Regions from separate parts of the Halomonas sp. 7T genome, predicted to be linked through region 2. Evidence: predicted binding sites of a transcription regulator. Region 2 holds the regulator's gene; each other region holds the start of a gene.
What was found. Region 2 encodes LexA, which represses DNA repair genes until DNA is damaged. Its sites were predicted from a motif close to TACTGTNTANNTANACAGTA; they were not measured.
Positions count from the first base shown of each region.

Region 1: the regulator LexA is predicted to act here: its motif matches at 2,863-2,882, upstream of LOS15_RS01565 (LexA family protein).
Region 3: the regulator LexA is predicted to act here: its motif matches at 2,735-2,754, upstream of LOS15_RS09430 (LexA family protein).

Region 1 is NZ_CP087112.1:323,054-328,503, forward strand. It holds gene oadA (sodium-extruding oxaloacetate decarboxylase subunit alpha) at 1-307, shown strand, start outside; gene LOS15_RS01555 (sodium ion-translocating decarboxylase subunit beta) at 320-1,642, shown strand; gene LOS15_RS01560 (IMPACT family protein) at 1,738-2,358, opposite strand; gene LOS15_RS01565 (LexA family protein) at 2,395-2,799, opposite strand; gene ccmA (cytochrome c biogenesis heme-transporting ATPase CcmA) at 3,067-3,687, shown strand; gene ccmB (heme exporter protein CcmB) at 3,736-4,434, shown strand; gene LOS15_RS01580 (heme ABC transporter permease) at 4,449-5,189, shown strand; gene ccmD (heme exporter protein CcmD) at 5,189-5,437, shown strand; gene ccmE (cytochrome c maturation protein CcmE) at 5,427-5,450, shown strand, end outside.
Region 2 is NZ_CP087112.1:1,543,790-1,549,239, reverse strand. It holds gene LOS15_RS07115 (ribonuclease J) at 1-649, opposite strand, end outside; gene purU (formyltetrahydrofolate deformylase) at 1,003-1,857, shown strand; gene LOS15_RS07105 (energy-coupling factor ABC transporter permease) at 1,876-2,547, shown strand; gene lexA (transcriptional repressor LexA) at 2,584-3,264, opposite strand; gene LOS15_RS07095 (TetR/AcrR family transcriptional regulator) at 3,536-4,213, shown strand; gene LOS15_RS07090 (L,D-transpeptidase) at 4,191-4,754, shown strand; gene nagZ (beta-N-acetylhexosaminidase) at 4,795-5,450, shown strand, end outside.
Region 3 is NZ_CP087112.1:2,023,138-2,028,587, reverse strand. It holds gene LOS15_RS09440 (sodium-dependent transporter) at 1-964, shown strand, start outside; gene LOS15_RS09435 (Y-family DNA polymerase) at 926-2,272, opposite strand; gene LOS15_RS09430 (LexA family protein) at 2,269-2,712, opposite strand; gene LOS15_RS09425 (alpha/beta fold hydrolase) at 3,105-3,983, shown strand; gene LOS15_RS09420 (patatin-like phospholipase family protein) at 4,018-5,058, shown strand; gene LOS15_RS09415 (Smr/MutS family protein) at 5,065-5,450, opposite strand, start outside.

The DNA of each region.
Region 1 (5,450 bases), 1.2 Mb from region 2:
GGTGGAGGTCTCCGAAGGGGGCGACATCAGTGAGGTGAAAGAGCAGACGACGAGTGCCTCAAAAGAGCCGGCGGCCAGCAATGAAGTTGAAAGCAGCGGCGAAAGCATTGATGCACCGCTAGCGGGCAATATCTTCAAAGTCAATGTGCGTCCTGGCGACCAAGTAGCGGAAGGCGATGTGGTGATTATTTTGGAAGCCATGAAAATGGAAACCGAAGTTCGCGCCAGCAGTGCCGGTACCGTATCGAAAGTTAACGTCAGCGAGGGTGACAGTGTCACCGTCGGCGATTCGCTGATCGAGCTTTAAGGGCATTCGGCAATGGATAAGTTAATCACCTTATGGGAGGGCTCGGGGCTTTATAACCTCGAGCTTGGTCAGGCGGTCATGATTTTGGTAGGGCTCGGGTTGCTCTACCTCGCCATCTACAAGAAGTTTGAGCCATTGCTGCTAGTGCCGATTGGGTTTGGCGGTATTCTTGCCAACATCCCTGAGGCAGGCTTGGCAATTTCTGCGTTAGATCAGGCGATCGAGGTCGCAAAACCCGCTGTACTGCAACAAATGGCCACTGCGCTGGGCGCTACCCTTGATCCATTAAGCGGTGTAGAAGCGTGGCGTGAGACGCTGAAGACGATCGCTTACGATACTGCGGCACCGGATCAGTTGCGTGCGGCGAAAGACGTTGCCATGAACGTTGGCTACGGCGATGGCATGCTTTATAGCTTCTATAATGTAGCGATTGCCTCAGGTATTGCCCCGCTGCTCATCTTTATGGGTGTGGGGGCAATGACCGACTTTGGCCCGTTGCTGGCTAACCCGCGTACGCTCTTTTTAGGGGCAGCTGCTCAGTTTGGTATTTTTGCCACGCTGTTTGGTGCCGTTGCGCTCTCTTCGCTGGGGGTTATGGACTTCTCCCTCAACCAAGCGGCAGCCATTGGTATTATCGGTGGTGCTGACGGCCCGACCTCTATTTACGTGTCGAGTGTCCTTGCTCCTGAGCTGCTGGGTGCGATTGCGGTGGCAGCGTATGCCTACATGGCGCTTGTGCCGCTGATTCAGCCGCCCATCATGCGCCTGTTGACCACCCAGAAAGAGCGTAAAATCACCATGACGCAGCTGCGTCCAGTATCCAAGCTGGAGAAAATTGTTTTCCCGCTGATGCTGCTAATATTGGTTGCGCTCTTTTTGCCCGATGCAGCGCCGCTGTTAGGCATGTTCTGCTTTGGTAATTTGATGCGTGAGTGCGGTGTAGTTGAGCGTTTATCAGATACCGCGCAAAATGCGTTGATCAATATCGTGACGATTATCTTAGGGCTATCGGTAGGCTCTAAGCTGATGGCAGAAAGCTTTCTAACGTTCGAAACGCTAGGAATCTTAGGCTTGGGTATTGTTGCATTTGGGATTGGTACCGCCGCAGGCGTGTTGATGGCGAAGCTGATGAACGTAGTGAGCAAAATGCCGATTAACCCGTTGATTGGTGCCGCTGGGGTTTCGGCAGTGCCAATGGCGGCTCGTGTAGCCAATAAAGTGGGCTTGGAGTCTAACCCGCATAACTTCCTGCTAATGCATGCCATGGGGCCCAACGTAGCAGGCGTTATTGGCTCTGCCGTGGCGGCTGGGGTAATGATTAAGTATTTAGGCTAGTGTTAGGGACTACCCGGCATTAGCAACATGTCATGCCCGATAACGCAGCTTGCTAAGCAAGCTGCGTTTTTTTGGTGCTGCTTTTTAGCAAACAGCTACAGCACTTTGTGGATAGTGAGAGGCATTTTTAGGCGGTTTTCTAACGCTTCAAGGCTAAGAGGGACGTCTTGAGGCCAGCCAACGGTCATACCGACACCTTTGCTGTCGTAGTCGACGTGCTGAATGGGAATCTGCTGCTCGTCGCACCAGGCGCGCACTATTGCCTCATGGGCAAAACTTACGCGCAGCAGGTAATTTTCCCGCTCAATTATCTCTCGCGTCGGTAGTGTCTCTAGCCCGGCATTGACCGCTTGGGCATAGGCACGGGCGAGTCCCCCGGTGCCTAATTTAGTGCCACCAAAGTAACGAGTTACAACACAGCCGATTTCACCTAACCCGCTGCCCAACAAAGCTTGATACATAGGTCTTCCTGCTGTTCCTCCGGGTTCGCCATCATCTGAAAAACCAATATGCGTTTGCTCTCCAGGTGGGCCGGCAATAAAAGCGCTGCAGTGATGGCTAGCGTTGGGGTGGGCCGTTTTGGCTGCTTGAAGCAGCGCATCAAAGGCTTCTTTGTTCGGTGCATGGCACACCCAGGTGAGAAACTGGCTTTTTTCTACCTCGATAACGGCAGTGTGCCACTGTGTGGGGGGTAAATCAGGGATGCGATAACGCACTCATTACTCCTGGGAGTCGTGAGGCCGGGGTGAGCCTTAATGATGCCGTGGTGGTGAGTCATGATGCTCAATACCCATCACCATACCTAAAACTTGAATATCACAATTATGCAGGAATACCGCAGGGGTTGCTGCGTCTTCAGGCAATAAATGGACGCCCAAACGACTAATCGAGAGCTGCTTTAACGCAACTTCACGCTGATTAATAGTCGCAACCGCCATTTCATGCTGGGAGTCATACTGATAACGGCGAATGATAATAACATCGCCATCGAATAAGTTGCTGTCGTGCATGCGGTCACCGCGCACTTTGAGTGCGTAGGTGTTGCGCCGTGTAATGTGTGAAGTGTTAGCTTCTCGCACGACCGTAGAGGATCGTGGTGTTGGCTGAAAGGGGGTGCTAGGTGTAGGGCGTGTTGCGAGCATCGACGTTGTCATCATGATTTCTCCAATGCAGCGCCCGTTCCTTAGGCGTTTGGTTAAAATGAGTGCTGTTTTTTTATAAAGTGTTTTTTCATACAGTATTCACAGTATAAGCCTGTTTTTGCATACAGTTCCAGTGGTGGGTTTTTCGTTATTCCTCGCACACATTTTTTGTGCCTTTATTGCGATATGTCATGCTGCGACCCAAGGCCGCAGAGTGCGACTGGCGAGAAAGTGGCTTTCCGTGTAGAGTTCGACCCGAATTCTATGTGGCTGGAGAAAGCTTTGAGCCTGTGCCTGCAAGCCCGCCAGCTGGCCTGTGAACGCGATGACCGTTGGCTATTTGAAGGGCTCGATCTTGATATTCACAGTGGTGAGATCGTGCGCATTGAAGGGCCCAATGGCAGCGGCAAAACAACGCTGTTGAAAATTCTCTCGGGTCAGCTGAGTGACTATCATGGCGAGCTTTACTGGAATGGCGCATTAATGCGTGAAGGTCGTGAACATTTTCTCGCCAATTTGCTCTATTTAGGACACGCCCCTGGGGTTAAATCAGGACTAACCCCCTTAGAAAACCTAGCCTGGTATCAGGCGCTTAGTGGTGAGTCGGGGTCTGAAGAGCAGCGTGAAGAGGCCCTGGCTAATGTGGGGTTAAGAGGTTTTGAAGACGTACCAGCAGGTCAGCTTTCTGCGGGCCAGCAGCGCCGGGTGGCGCTGGCAAGGTTAACGCTTACCCCGCGTGCCCTCTGGGTGCTGGATGAGCCATTTACCGCCATTGATCGTGATGGGGTGGCAGCACTTGAGGCGCAGCTTGTTACGCATGCAAAGGCGGGGGGATGTGTACTGGTTACCACCCACCATGAGCTAACCGCTTCACCCGTGCTTAGAAGAGTACAGTTGGGGTAAAAGGAGATAGTGTTGCCCAGTACAAATGCCACCGCCAGTGCTCCAGTAATGCTTATGTACGAGCCCCAAGGAGGGCTTCTAGTGGCACTAAGCGCCACGCTTAAGCGTGATTTAACGCTGATGCTGCGTAGGCGAGGGGAAGTGCTTAATCCGCTGGTGTTTTTTGCCCTAGTGATCACCCTTTTTCCTATCGGTATTTCGCCTGACCCTCAGCTATTAGCGGTTATTGCTCCAGGGTTACTGTGGGTGGCGGCATTATTGGCAGCGCTGCTTTCTTTAGATAGCCTGTTTCGCAGCGATTACGAAGATGGCAGCCTGGAGCAAATGCTGTTAGCACCGCAGCCTCTGGCAGCATTAGGCTTAGCAAAAGTGGCGGTGCATTGGCTGCTGACCGGGTTGCCTCTGGCACTAATGGCGCCAGTGCTCGGCATTATGCTGGCACTTCCCGCTGGCAGCTATCTGGTACTAGCACTTTCATTGGCACTGGGTACGGCTAGCTTAAGCTTAATTGGTGCGATTGGCGCCGCGCTAACCGTAGGCTTGGCACGGGGAGGGGTACTGCTCTCGTTGCTGGTACTGCCGCTGTATATTCCAATACTTATTTTTGGAGCCGGTGCGGTACAGGCCGCGATTATGGGCGATGGCGTGGCGGCACACTTGGCAATTCTGGGCGCGTTATTGGCTATGGCGTTGATGCTTTCACCCTGGGCAATTGCCGCGTCACTTCGCATCAGTATCAACGGCTAAAGGACGGAAAATCCATGTGGGCCTTTATTAACAAACTAAGATCACCCAAGTGGTTTTACACGATTAGCGCAAAGCTGCAGCCCTGGTTTTGGGCAGTAGCCGCGTTGCTGTTGATAGTCGGTACGGTTTGGGGGCTTGTCTTTGCACCTGCGGATTATCAGCAGGGGAATAGTTTCCGTATTATTTACGTTCATGTGCCAGCGGCTTTTTTAGCCCAGTCGGTTTTTGTTTCCATGGCCATCACTGGGCTGGTGTTTATGGTGTGGAAAATCAAAATCGCTGATATGGCCGCGACCGTAATGGCGCCACTAGGCGCGGCGATGACATTCATCGCGCTTTTTTCGGGGGCGGTGTGGGGAGTGCCCACTTGGGGAACGTGGTGGATGTGGGATGCACGTCTCACTTCAATGCTGATTTTACTGTTTTTATACTTGGGCGTTATTGCCTTACGGGGAGCGTTTAGCAGTCGCGATAGCGGCTCACGCGCAGCCTCCGTATTGGCGATGGTGGGGGTTATCAATATCCCGATTATTAAATACTCGGTGGATTGGTGGTACACGCTTCATCAGCCCGCCACCTTTACGATCACTGGCCGAGCGGCGATGCCGATGGAAATGTGGGCACCGCTACTGATTATGGTGTTGGGGTTTTACAGCTTTTTTATTGGCTTAACGCTAATGCGCACGCGTAGCGAGATCTTACGCCGTGAGGCCAGCAAGCGCTGGGTGCGTGATTTGATAGAGGAGTCGCACTAATGGCTTTCTCGTCGATGAATGAATTTCTCGCAATGGGCGGTCATGGGCCTTACGTATGGGCTGCCTGGGGCGTTACTGCGCTGCTGTTTTTAGTCATCTTGTGGCATGCACGACGGGAACGTCGCCAGTTGCTTAACGGCTTGAAGCGTCGTGCTCGCCGTGAAAGACAGGCGAACAGCTACCCACCAACAACAGCAGCGCAGGCACCGGTTAAACCTGTTCAAGGGGACGTTCATCATGACGCCTAAACGTAAGCAAAAG
Region 2 (5,450 bases):
TAGCCAACACCCGCGCTAAATTACTGGCAAAACATGAGACCACAACGCGGCCGGTACACTTTTCGAGGGTTTTGACGAGTGCTCTGGCGACATCGCCTTCGCTTCCCGAATGGCCGGGCATCGGGGCGTTAGTCGAATCGCCCACTAGCAAATCAATCGGCGCTAGGGCTCGGAAATTCGCTGCATTCACCGGCGAACCGATTAACGGCTCAGGGTCCAGTTTCCAGTCACCGCTATGCAGAACACGATATTCGCCCGCCATCATCATAATGGCGCAGCTTTCCGGAATGGAGTGAGTAAGCAATAAGTAGCGCAGCGTAAAGGGGCCCTGCTGCATGGCATCGCCCGGCTCAATGACGTGGATAGCACCGCTGCTTAACTGACGCTCTGCAAATTTCAGACGCAGCAAGCCAGCCGCCAGTGGCGTTGCATAAATCGGGCAGTTCCACTTAGGCCATAACCAGGCAACGGCGCCGATGTGGTCTTCGTGCCCATGGGTAATGAAAAGTGCCTGCGGCTTGATGCCTAACGTTTCCAGGGTGTCCGTATTCGGGACTTGCAAGGGGGCATTGGGTAAATCTTGACGAATCATCATGCCGCAGTCGACGGCGATCCATTGATCGTCGTATCCATACAGCGTCAGATTCATTCCAATTTCACCGCACCCGCCCAGCGGAAGCAGGCGCAGTGGTGGGCGACGACGGGGACGAAGTAGAGCGCGTGTTGGATGCATTAGTCACGAAAAGCCTAAAAAGTAAGACCTTAACTATACGGGAAGGCAGGGGCGGCTAACAATCATCATGGCCTCCGCCCGGTGCTTACCTTATGGGCTTCCGGTACACTAGAGCGGTTGAAGCGGTGCTCATAGCATCAGCTAATGAAGCGTAAGCATGCCATTGAAATAAGTTACGTGTGCCGATCAAAGCTGCTTATTAAAAAAGCACTTATCAAAGCCCCTATAAAAAGCACCTTTTAAAAGTACCAATTAAGAGATAGCTATCTATGTCGCACTATTATCGTCTTGTTGTTTCCTGCCCCGACCAAGTGGGCATTGTAGCGCGTGTTTCCAGCTTTATTGCCGAGCAGGGGGGGTCAATTACTGAAGCAAGCCAGCACTCCGACCTTGAAACAGGCCGGTTTTTTATGCGTTATGAAATTTTAGCGGATTCGCTGGGTATGTCTGCCGAGGCGCTGCGCACCTCTTTTGAACCTGTAGCAGACGCGTTCAATATGCAGTGGTCATTAATGGATACCCAAAAGCGTCGTCGCGTCGTGTTAATGGTGTCGCGGGAGTCGCACTGCTTGGTGGATCTACTTTACCGTTGGCAGGCCGGTGAGCTTGATTGCGATATTGTGGGTGTAATTTCTAACCATGAAGATATGCGTTCGCTGACGGAGTGGTACGGTATTCCTTATCACCATGTGCCCGTCGATGCGGCTAACAAGCAGGCATCGTTCGAGAAAGTGCAGGCCCAAATTGATAGCGTACGCGCTGATTGCGTCGTTTTAGCTCGCTATATGCAAATCCTGCCTCCTGCGCTGTGCGAGCGGTATGCTGGGCGAGTGATTAATATTCATCACAGTTTTCTGCCCTCGTTTGCTGGCGCAAAACCGTATCACCAAGCTTTCGAACGCGGCGTCAAACTCATTGGGGCCACCTGCCATTATGTCACCGAAGAACTGGATGCAGGGCCTATCATCGAACAGGATATTCATCGCGTAAGCCACTGCCATACACCTACCGATCTAGTGCGTTTTGGCCGAGATGTTGAGAAAGCGGTACTGGCAAGAGGGTTACGTTGGCATCTTGAGGATCGCGTGCTGATCCACGGTAATAAAACGATTGTATTTAGTTAACCACTGTTAGGGGCCTCCATGTCATTTGCGCAAAGTGTTCTCGCACCCTGGGCGCTGGTGCTTACCTGGTTAATATCACTGGGCGTGTTGGCCTGGGTGGTATGGCAGCGCCCCTGGCAAGTATTGAGCAGTGATATCGCACTTCAGCATCGCTGGTTGGGTGCTACGCTGGCCGTCATGTTGATGTGGCAGTTGCGTGCCCAAGCAGTCGATTGGCTGACGCTTCACCTTGTTTTTACCGTGTTAATGACCCTGGTATTTAGAATTCCGCTGGCGCTTCTAAGTAACGCAGTGATCAACATTGCGATGGTGGTGATAGGGCGTAATGATTGGGTGCTTTGGGGGGCTAATGTCATGATAACGGGTATCGTGCCCGCGTTTATCATTGGCTTGGTGTGGCGCCTAGTTGACCGGCGGTTGCCTGATAACTTGATGGTATTTATGTTTGCATGCGGTTTTTTCGGTGCTGCGTTAGCCACGCTGGGGGCTGGGCTCGTTACCGTGCTGTTGATTGTAGCGGCTGGGACGGATCCTGAGGCAGTTTATCTTGCTCAGGAGTATGCTCGGTTCCTGCCGCTTTTGATGCCCTCTGAAGCGTTTCTAACCGGCATGCTGTTAAGCATTTTACTGGTCTATCATCCTAGCTGGGTGGCCACGTTCAATGACCACCGCTATATCGATTCTCAATAAGCCTGCTGGAGCAGCTATATAGCTATAGCCTGAGGGCTAACCTAATGCCTGCCCGTTTCCGCCCCGTATAACCCCAACGCCGACCCCTTCTATGTCTAGCTGCTGAGTGCGTAGATCGATTTCAATGGGGGCAAAGTCGGCGTTTTCAGCCACCAGGGTCACTTGGTGGCCTTGGCGCTTAAAGCGTTTAACGGTGACTTCATCTTCAAGCCTGGCAACGACTATTTGCCCATCGCGAACGCGATCAGTGCGGTGTACTGCCAACAAATCGCCCTCTAGGATGCCTACGTCTTTCATCGATAATCCACGCACTCGCAGCAGGTAATCTGCTTTTGGCGTGAAATATTCCGCAGGCAGTGGGCAGTAACGGTCAATATGCTCGGCTGCCAAAATAGGGCTACCTGCGGCAACCTCCCCAATGACCGGTAGCCCGATGAGCTGGGTATCCACACTGGTCGCTGAAGGCGTTGGTGAGGCAGTTTCCGCCACCTCTGAAGCGTCCTGGTTAGGCAAGCGGATACCCCGTGATGTATTGCGGATAATCCGAATGGCGCCTTTGCGTTCTAACGCGCGCAGGTGCTCTTCCGCCGCGTTGGGAGAGCGGAACCCCAGCGCCTTAGCAATTTCTGCGCGCGTAGGCGGGTAGCCAAATTCACCCATCGTTTTAACGATGAAATCAAATACGTGCTGCTGACGTGCTGTGAGTGGACGCGACATAACAAACTCCAAAAAATGAAAAGACAGTAGCGACATGTCGGCTAATCAGTATGTGTTTAAGTATACAGTATGTTCCTCTGTCCAGTACATGGTTGAGCTTTATCTAGCGGTAGAGCTTGCTGATGTAAGTGAAAAACAGCACGAGCGTTTGAATTTTTGAGAAAAATAGTGACAGGTAGTGAATGATTGAGTGGATATAAAGGATTGAGACGAGGGAGTTAATGACATAGTATTTTGCGATGTTTTAAACACTTGTTTTTTGGAGGGCGCGATGGCGCAGTCTGATACGGTAACGCGTATTTTAGATACCGCAGAGGTGCTATTTGCAGAGCGCGGTTTTGCCGAAACCTCGCTGCGCAATATCACAAGCAAGGCGCGGGTTAACCTAGCGGCGGTCAACTATCACTTTGGTTCGAAAAAAGCGCTTATCCAAGCCGTTTTTGCGCGGTACTTGGAGCCTTTTTCACAACGGTTTCATACCGCGCTAGATGATCTAGAGGCACGCCATCAAGGCGCGCCTATACCGTTGGAGGTGCTACTTGAAACCATGGCATCAACGGTGCTGGCAGTGCCTGCAGAGCGGAATAGCTTGAAGGTATTCATGCGGTTGTTGGGGCTCGCATACAGCCAGGCGCAGGGACATCTACGGCGCTATATCCAGCAGGAGTATGGCGATGTATTTACACGCTTCACTGAGCTGGTACGCCAAGCCACCCCTGATTTGCCTGATGCGGAGCGCTTTTGGCGGCTACACTTCATGTTAGGTACCGTCATTTTCACCCTGTCGGGTCTTGATGCACTGCGCGACATCGCTGCTAAAGACTACAACGAGCAGGTCACCGTTAGAGACTTGGTAAGACGTTTACGCCCGGTGGTGGTGGCCGCCATGCATGCACCGCTACCCCCTGCACCAGAAGAAGGTCCGTATGAGAACGCCCACGTTAGCTGAGCTACCGCCTTTAGACGATCACTGGCTAGAGATTGACACGCAGAGACAGCAACTGCGCTGTTGGCAGGGGCGAGTACTGCGTCATGAATGCGCTATTTCAACGGGGGAAGCGGGTGTCGGCCAGCAAGAGGGCAGTGGCCAAACGCCCCAGGGCTGGCACTATGTGCGGGCAGCGATTGGCGATGGCCTGCCAGAAAATGCGGTGTTTCGCGGCCGTCGATGGACGCGTGAGGTGTACACCGCTGAACTAGCGGAAACCCATCACTCCCGTGACTGGATATTGACGCGGATTTTATGGCTGTGCGGCTTAGAAGTGGGCAAAAACCGTGGCGGCGAGGTGGATTCCCAGCGGCGCTATATTTATTTGCACGGTACGCCACCCGATCAACCGATGGGAGAGCCTGCCTCTCATGGCTGTATTCGATTACGCAATGACGATTTATTAGTGGTTTTTCAGTTTGCACGACCCGGTACGTCGGTTTGGCTGCATGGAGGCGATGCTTACGTTTCTGTCTCTGATAATTTTGACACGCCTCATTGATCGTCTAAAATTGCTACCCCTCCTTGTTGGATCCATCACAATGACTCAATCCCTAGGCCCGGTCATGCTTGACCTTGAAGGGCCGCAATTGACTAAAGCTGACAAACAGCTGTTGCGGGATCCTGCGGTGGGCGGGGTCATCCTGTTTGCGCGTAACGTAGAGAATGCCTATCAAACGCGCCAATTATGCAGCGATATCCGTCGGGTACGCGCGGATCTGCTGCTCGCTATCGACCAAGAAGGCGGGCGTGTTCAGCGTCTCAAGCAAGGCGTCACCAGGCTGCCACCCATGGCGCGCATTGGCGACCTATTTACCGGCAACCAAGAAGCGGGTATGGCGTTAGCCAAAGATGCAGGCTGGCTATTGGGTATGGAGATGGCTGCTTGTGGGCTGGATATTAGTTTCGCCCCAGTGCTGGACGTAGAGAGCGGAATTTCTAGCGTGATTGGTGACCGCAGTTTCAGCAGTGATCCCGCCCATGTTGCATTATTGGGCCAAGGGTTTATTCAAGGTTTACATGACGCGGGTATGGCGGCCGTGGGAAAACACTTCCCGGGTCACGGCGGCGTTGCAGCTGATTCTCATGTGGCACTCCCCGTTGATAACCGCCCCTTCGAGCAAATAAAACAGCACGATCTTCTTCCCTTTACCCGTCTTGCAAGTCAACTGGGTGGGGTAATGCCTGCCCATGTGAT
Region 3 (5,450 bases), 480 kb from region 2:
GGGTAAAGGCGTTCAGGAAGGCATCGAGAAAAATGTCAGCTGGATGATGCCTGGGCTAGTGCTCATGCTTGTGCTGCTGATTGTGTTCGGCGTGTTTTCCGGTGGGTTCGGCGAAGCCGTGAGCTTTTTGTTCTCGTTTAACGCCGGAAGTCTCTCCAGTGAAGGCATGTTGGCGGCGTTGGGCCACGCCTTTTTCACCTTGTCGTTGGCTTCCGGCGCGATTCTGACCTACGGCAGCTACTTGCCTAAAGGTGCTTCGATTGGGCGTACCACGGTAAGCGTGGCCATTGCTGATACCGTCGTGGCTCTGATGGCGGGGTTAGCGATTTTTCCGGTGATTTTTGCCAATGGCATGAACCCCGGTGAAGGGCCGGGGCTGATCTTTATGAGCCTGCCGCTGGCCTTCCAGGCGATGCCAATGGGCACGCTATTTGGCATTCTGTTTTTCTTGATGCTCTCAATGGCGGCGCTGACCTCATCTATTTCGATGGTGGAAGCCACGGTGTCGTGGTTATGCGACAACAAAGGTATGAATCGCAAGTCTGCCTCTTGGGCGACGGGTATCGTGCTATGGCTGATCAGCACGCTGGCAATGCTGTCGTTTAACGTCGGGGCCGACTGGACAGTAGCAGGTAAAAACTTCTTTGATTGGTTGGATTACCTGACCTCGCGCTGGATGATGCCACTGGGTGGCCTAGGTATGGTGCTGCTGGCAGGGTTTGTGCTGAAAAGCGAAACCTTCCGCGACGAGCTGGGCCTTGCGCCTTTGCCTTATGCACTTTGGCTCGCCATGGTGCGTTACGTCAGTCCGCTAGGTATTTTGGTTATTTTTGTCGACGCGCTGGGCCTTTACCCAGTGTCGTTTGCTGCTCACTGGCCGATACTACTGGCGATCTTAGTAATATTTGCGCTAGCCGGCGAGGCGTTAAGCCCGCGGCTGCGCCAAGCGGTGCGCTTGCGCTAACCGCTGCTGTTCACGCTTCACCCTGGCGGCGGCAATCGCGCCGGGGTGAGTGCCTGCCTCCATTAACTCCTCCCAGCACGTGGTGTAGCGCTGAGAACGATGCGCGCAGCGCAACTGCCACGGTGCTTTTGCCGCTGTCATACCAAAACGAATCGTGCCTTGCCCCATGCGCTGATTAATAGCGTCAACGGTATTCATCAAGTGCGGATGCGCCTTGGTGGGAGTCTGCAACAGTGAAAGTTGATACTGCTGCGCATCCACTAAATCCAACAACATGACGCCGGCTTTCATGAACTGAAACCCCGGCCGATACATCTGCTCAAGCCCCTCGCGTACGGCCTCTAAAATAACGCGGGTATCGTCGCTTGGTGATGCTAGGGGAATCATCGCGCTGGGCGAAAGTTGAGGCTGGTCTTTGCGGTGGCGGTTGGTGTTTAGAAACAGCAACACAGCGCGGGTAAGGCTTTTTTGCTGGCGCAACTTTTCAGCACTACGCTGGGCATGGCGGCGCAGGGCTGCGTGCAGTTCCGCTTTGATGCCGGTGGCCTGTCCAAATGAGCGCGATGTCATAATACGCTGACGCGGCTCTTCTAGTGCGTTCATTTCCAAACAGGGGGTGCCGCGTAGCTCGATCGCTGTACGGGCCAGTACCACTGAAAATCGTTTGCGAAGTTGCTTTGGGTCGCACTCCCGTAACTGCCATGCCGTGCGAATGCCACTTACCGCGAGCCGTTCTGCTATACGTCTGCCGACACCCCATACCTCATTCACCGGCAGCTGTTTCAGCAGCGCCGTAGTGGTTGGGCTATTGGCCGTGAGTAGGCAAACCCCTTGGTAGTAAGGCTGCTTTTTGGCAACGTGATTAGCGAGCTTGGCGAGCGTATGGGTAGGTGCCAGTCCGACGCATACGGGAAGCCCTAAATAGCGGCGAATACGGCGGCGCATGGCTTCCCCAAGCGTTTGGCATTGTGCGTCGCTGAAGCCGTCTAGATAGATAAACATTTCATCAATAGAGTAAGGCGCGACCTCTGGGCAAGCATCTTGCAGTAGCTGGGTAAGACGTGCGGACATGTCGCCATACAGCTCGTAGTTAGATGACAACAGGTGAATCGCTCCTCGTCGGCGCAAGCCTTCCAGCTTGAAGGAGGGAGTACCCATGGGGATTTCCATCGCTTTCATTTCGGCCGAGCGGGCAATCACACAGCCGTCGTTGTTTGACATTACGCCAACGGGTTTGCCTTCAAGCGCAGGATTAAATACACGCTCGCAGGAAACATAAAAGTTATTGGCGTCAACCAGGCCAATCATGGCAGATACTCGTGGATGACGGCGCGCACCACGCCCCATAGCTGGCAATTTGTCTCTTCTAGCGGCAATGGCGGGTAGTGAGGGTGTGCCGAGCAAAGGTGTGGCGTGCCTTGATAGAGCGCATAACGCTTGATCAGCACTTCCTCTTCCAACATGGCGACCAGGATATGCCCTAAGCGGGGCGGTATGCTGCGATCTACCACTAGCAAGTCACCGTCGAATATCCCCCAGCCTTCCATGCTGTCACCCGTGGCGGTGAGGTAAAACGTATGGGTAGGATGCTTGATCAGCCGTTCGTTGAGATCGAGCGTGCGCGGTTCGTAATCCTGAGCGGGCGAAGGGAAGCCGCTAAACCCAGCGCGGCCGTATAACGTTGGAAATGGCAGCGGCTGAGAGGTTAACGGCTGGGCTGTCGCAACAGTAGTGGGTTGAGACGGCATCGTCAGCATCCTCATGAACAAATAGTGTATTTATATACAGTATTTATTCATGGGTGAAAAATTGCAAGCGATGTTCAAAGCTGGACGTCGGGGGGCGATTGGCTTAGCGAGTGCTCGTGGCCTAGCGAGCCAGCCACAGGCCAACCATCAATGCACTGATCACGGTAATCAAGAACACAAGATTGCGAGCACGGGTGTCACGACGTGGTTTCATAGTCATTTTCCTGTTGGTTATCATCATTAAGCGCATTACAAAGTAGCAGCAGAACGCGAGCGATCGCCGTATAAAAGCGGCAGATGCGCTGCGTTTAGCATGGTAACGTTTACGTCCTAGAGCGTCATCTGACGTATATAACATTGCTTGGTTATCCGGCTTTAAAGAGAACCTGCTTATGAATGAATCGACCGGCGTGGGTACGGCTGCACAACCGCTTTCCCTGGCGAATGGGCGGCTGGCGGCGCTTAGCTGGGGGCGTAGCACGGCGCCTACCTGGGTAGCACTGCATGGCTGGCTAGACAACGCGGCAAGCTTCAGCCGGCTGGCGCCGCTGTTGGTGAAAGCACTGGATATTCGCATTGTGGCGATTGATTTTCGCGGTCACGGGCATTCGGCTCATGCGCCTACAGGAAACGACTATGCACTCTGGGACTATACCCATGACGTGCTGGATGCCCTGGAATCGTTAGCGATCGAAAAGACAACGTTGCTTGCCCACTCGATGGGGGCAGCCGTGGCGTGCTTGGTGGCATCGGCACTGCCCGAGCGGGTGGATAAGCTCATTTTATTAGACGGTTTAGGCGCGCTCAACACACCTGCTGAAGAGACGGCCAGCCAACTACGCAAAGGGTTAGTGGCCTATAGGCGGCCGCTTTCCCGTCCTCCTCGTTATCCTGATGTTGAGAGTGCGGTCGCCGCGCGGGTAGCCGGTGGTGTCACGCCGCTGGATAGCATCACCGCCACGCCACTTGTGAAACGTAACACCCAGGCGACGGCTGATGGGCATGTGCAAATGCGTACCGATAGCCGTTTATTAAAACCTTCTTTGGTGCGCTTTACGCCCCAGCAGGTGTTGGCATTACTGGCAGACATTCAAGCACCGGTGCTATTGATAGAAGGGGAGCAGGGCATTTTAGGCGAGCGGAGCTGGGCGGAAAAAGCGCGCCAAGCGGTGCCAAACTTAACGCGCCATGTGCTGGCAGGGGGCCATCACCTGCATCTTGAACCTCAGGCGGTTCACCACGTGGCCAGCACCATTAGTCAGCAAGCGTAGCGGGTACCTGATGGCTCGCGTTAGGAAAATGATGATGAAGAAAGTAGCGCATGTTATTGAAGCACCTGTGGCAAGCAGCTCCTTGAAGGGTGGTAATAAGGTGGCACTGGTATTGGGTAGCGGAGGGGCTAGGGGGTACGCGCATATTGGCGTGATTGAAGCGTTGGAAGCGCGAGGCTTCGAGATTATTTCGATTGCCGGCTGTTCCATGGGGGCGTTAATTGGCGGTATTTATGCCGCTGGCAAGCTGCCTGAATACCGGGAGTGGGTGTGCAACCTGGATTATTTAGACGTGCTCAAGCTGGTCGATGTGACCTGGAGCCCCATGGGGGCTATGCGTGCCAATAAAGTGATGAGCAAGCTAGAAGAGCTGGTCGGCGATAGGCTGATCGAAGATTTGCCTATCCCTGTGACAACCGTAGCGACGGATCTGGTTCGTCAGCGTGAAGTGTGGTTTCAAAATGGCCCTTTACTCCAGGCAATCCGTGCCTCTATCGCCGTGCCGGGTGTTATTACACCGGTGCATCTTGGCGAGCAGGTGTTAGTTGACGGAGGGTTGCTCAACCCGCTACCGATGATGCCAATTCTCGCGGCCCATGAGGCGGATTTCGTGGTGGCGGTAAACGTCACCGCCCACAGCCCGCAGCCGGTCACGCTGGAGGAGCTACTGCCTCAACAAGAGAGTGGTGACAGCCGCACCGCGTTAGAGCGGAGTCGCGATGCGAACATTGGCGGCTGGATGGACGATGTGCGCGCTACCACGCGCCGCCTATGGGATGGCCTGGGGGGCAGTAATGGTGATGGGAGCGACGATGATGAAACGGTGGACCTTCGCGGTAAGCGCGAGTGGGGCAAGCTCGATATGATTCTTGAATCGTTTGATATCACCCAGGCTGCGTTAGCGAAGTATAAGGTAGCAGGCTACCCGCCCGATGTTTTGATCGAAATACCCAAAACCGTGTGCAGTACGTATGAGTTCCACCGTGCGAATGAGTTGATCCGCTTAGGTCGTCATTTGGCTGATCAGGCGTTGGAGCGCCGCATGCCCGGCATTGCCTCGGATGCGGCGGAATAGCCACGGCTAGTGGCCGCGCTTACGCAGCAGGATATATACCGCCCCAGTGCCGCCATCGAGTTCGGTGGCGGAACAGAACGCCAGCACGCCAGGCCACTCTCTTAACCACGCATTGGTATGGCTTTTAAGCACCGGAAAATCTGAGGTGGTGCCCCAAGCCTTACCATGCACGACTAGCACGCAACGCATGCCTTGTGCCGCGGCGTCGCGCAAAAAACTTTCCAGCTCAATCCTTGCTTCTTCCAAGGTATAGCCGTGTAGATCTAAACCCGCTTGCCACGCCGTTTGGCCACGCTTAAGTTGGCTAAACGTTCGCCAGGGCAGGTCGGGCACACTGAACTCCAAGTACTCTGACGGGCGCACGGCTTCTACTCGGCCGTCGGATGTGCGCC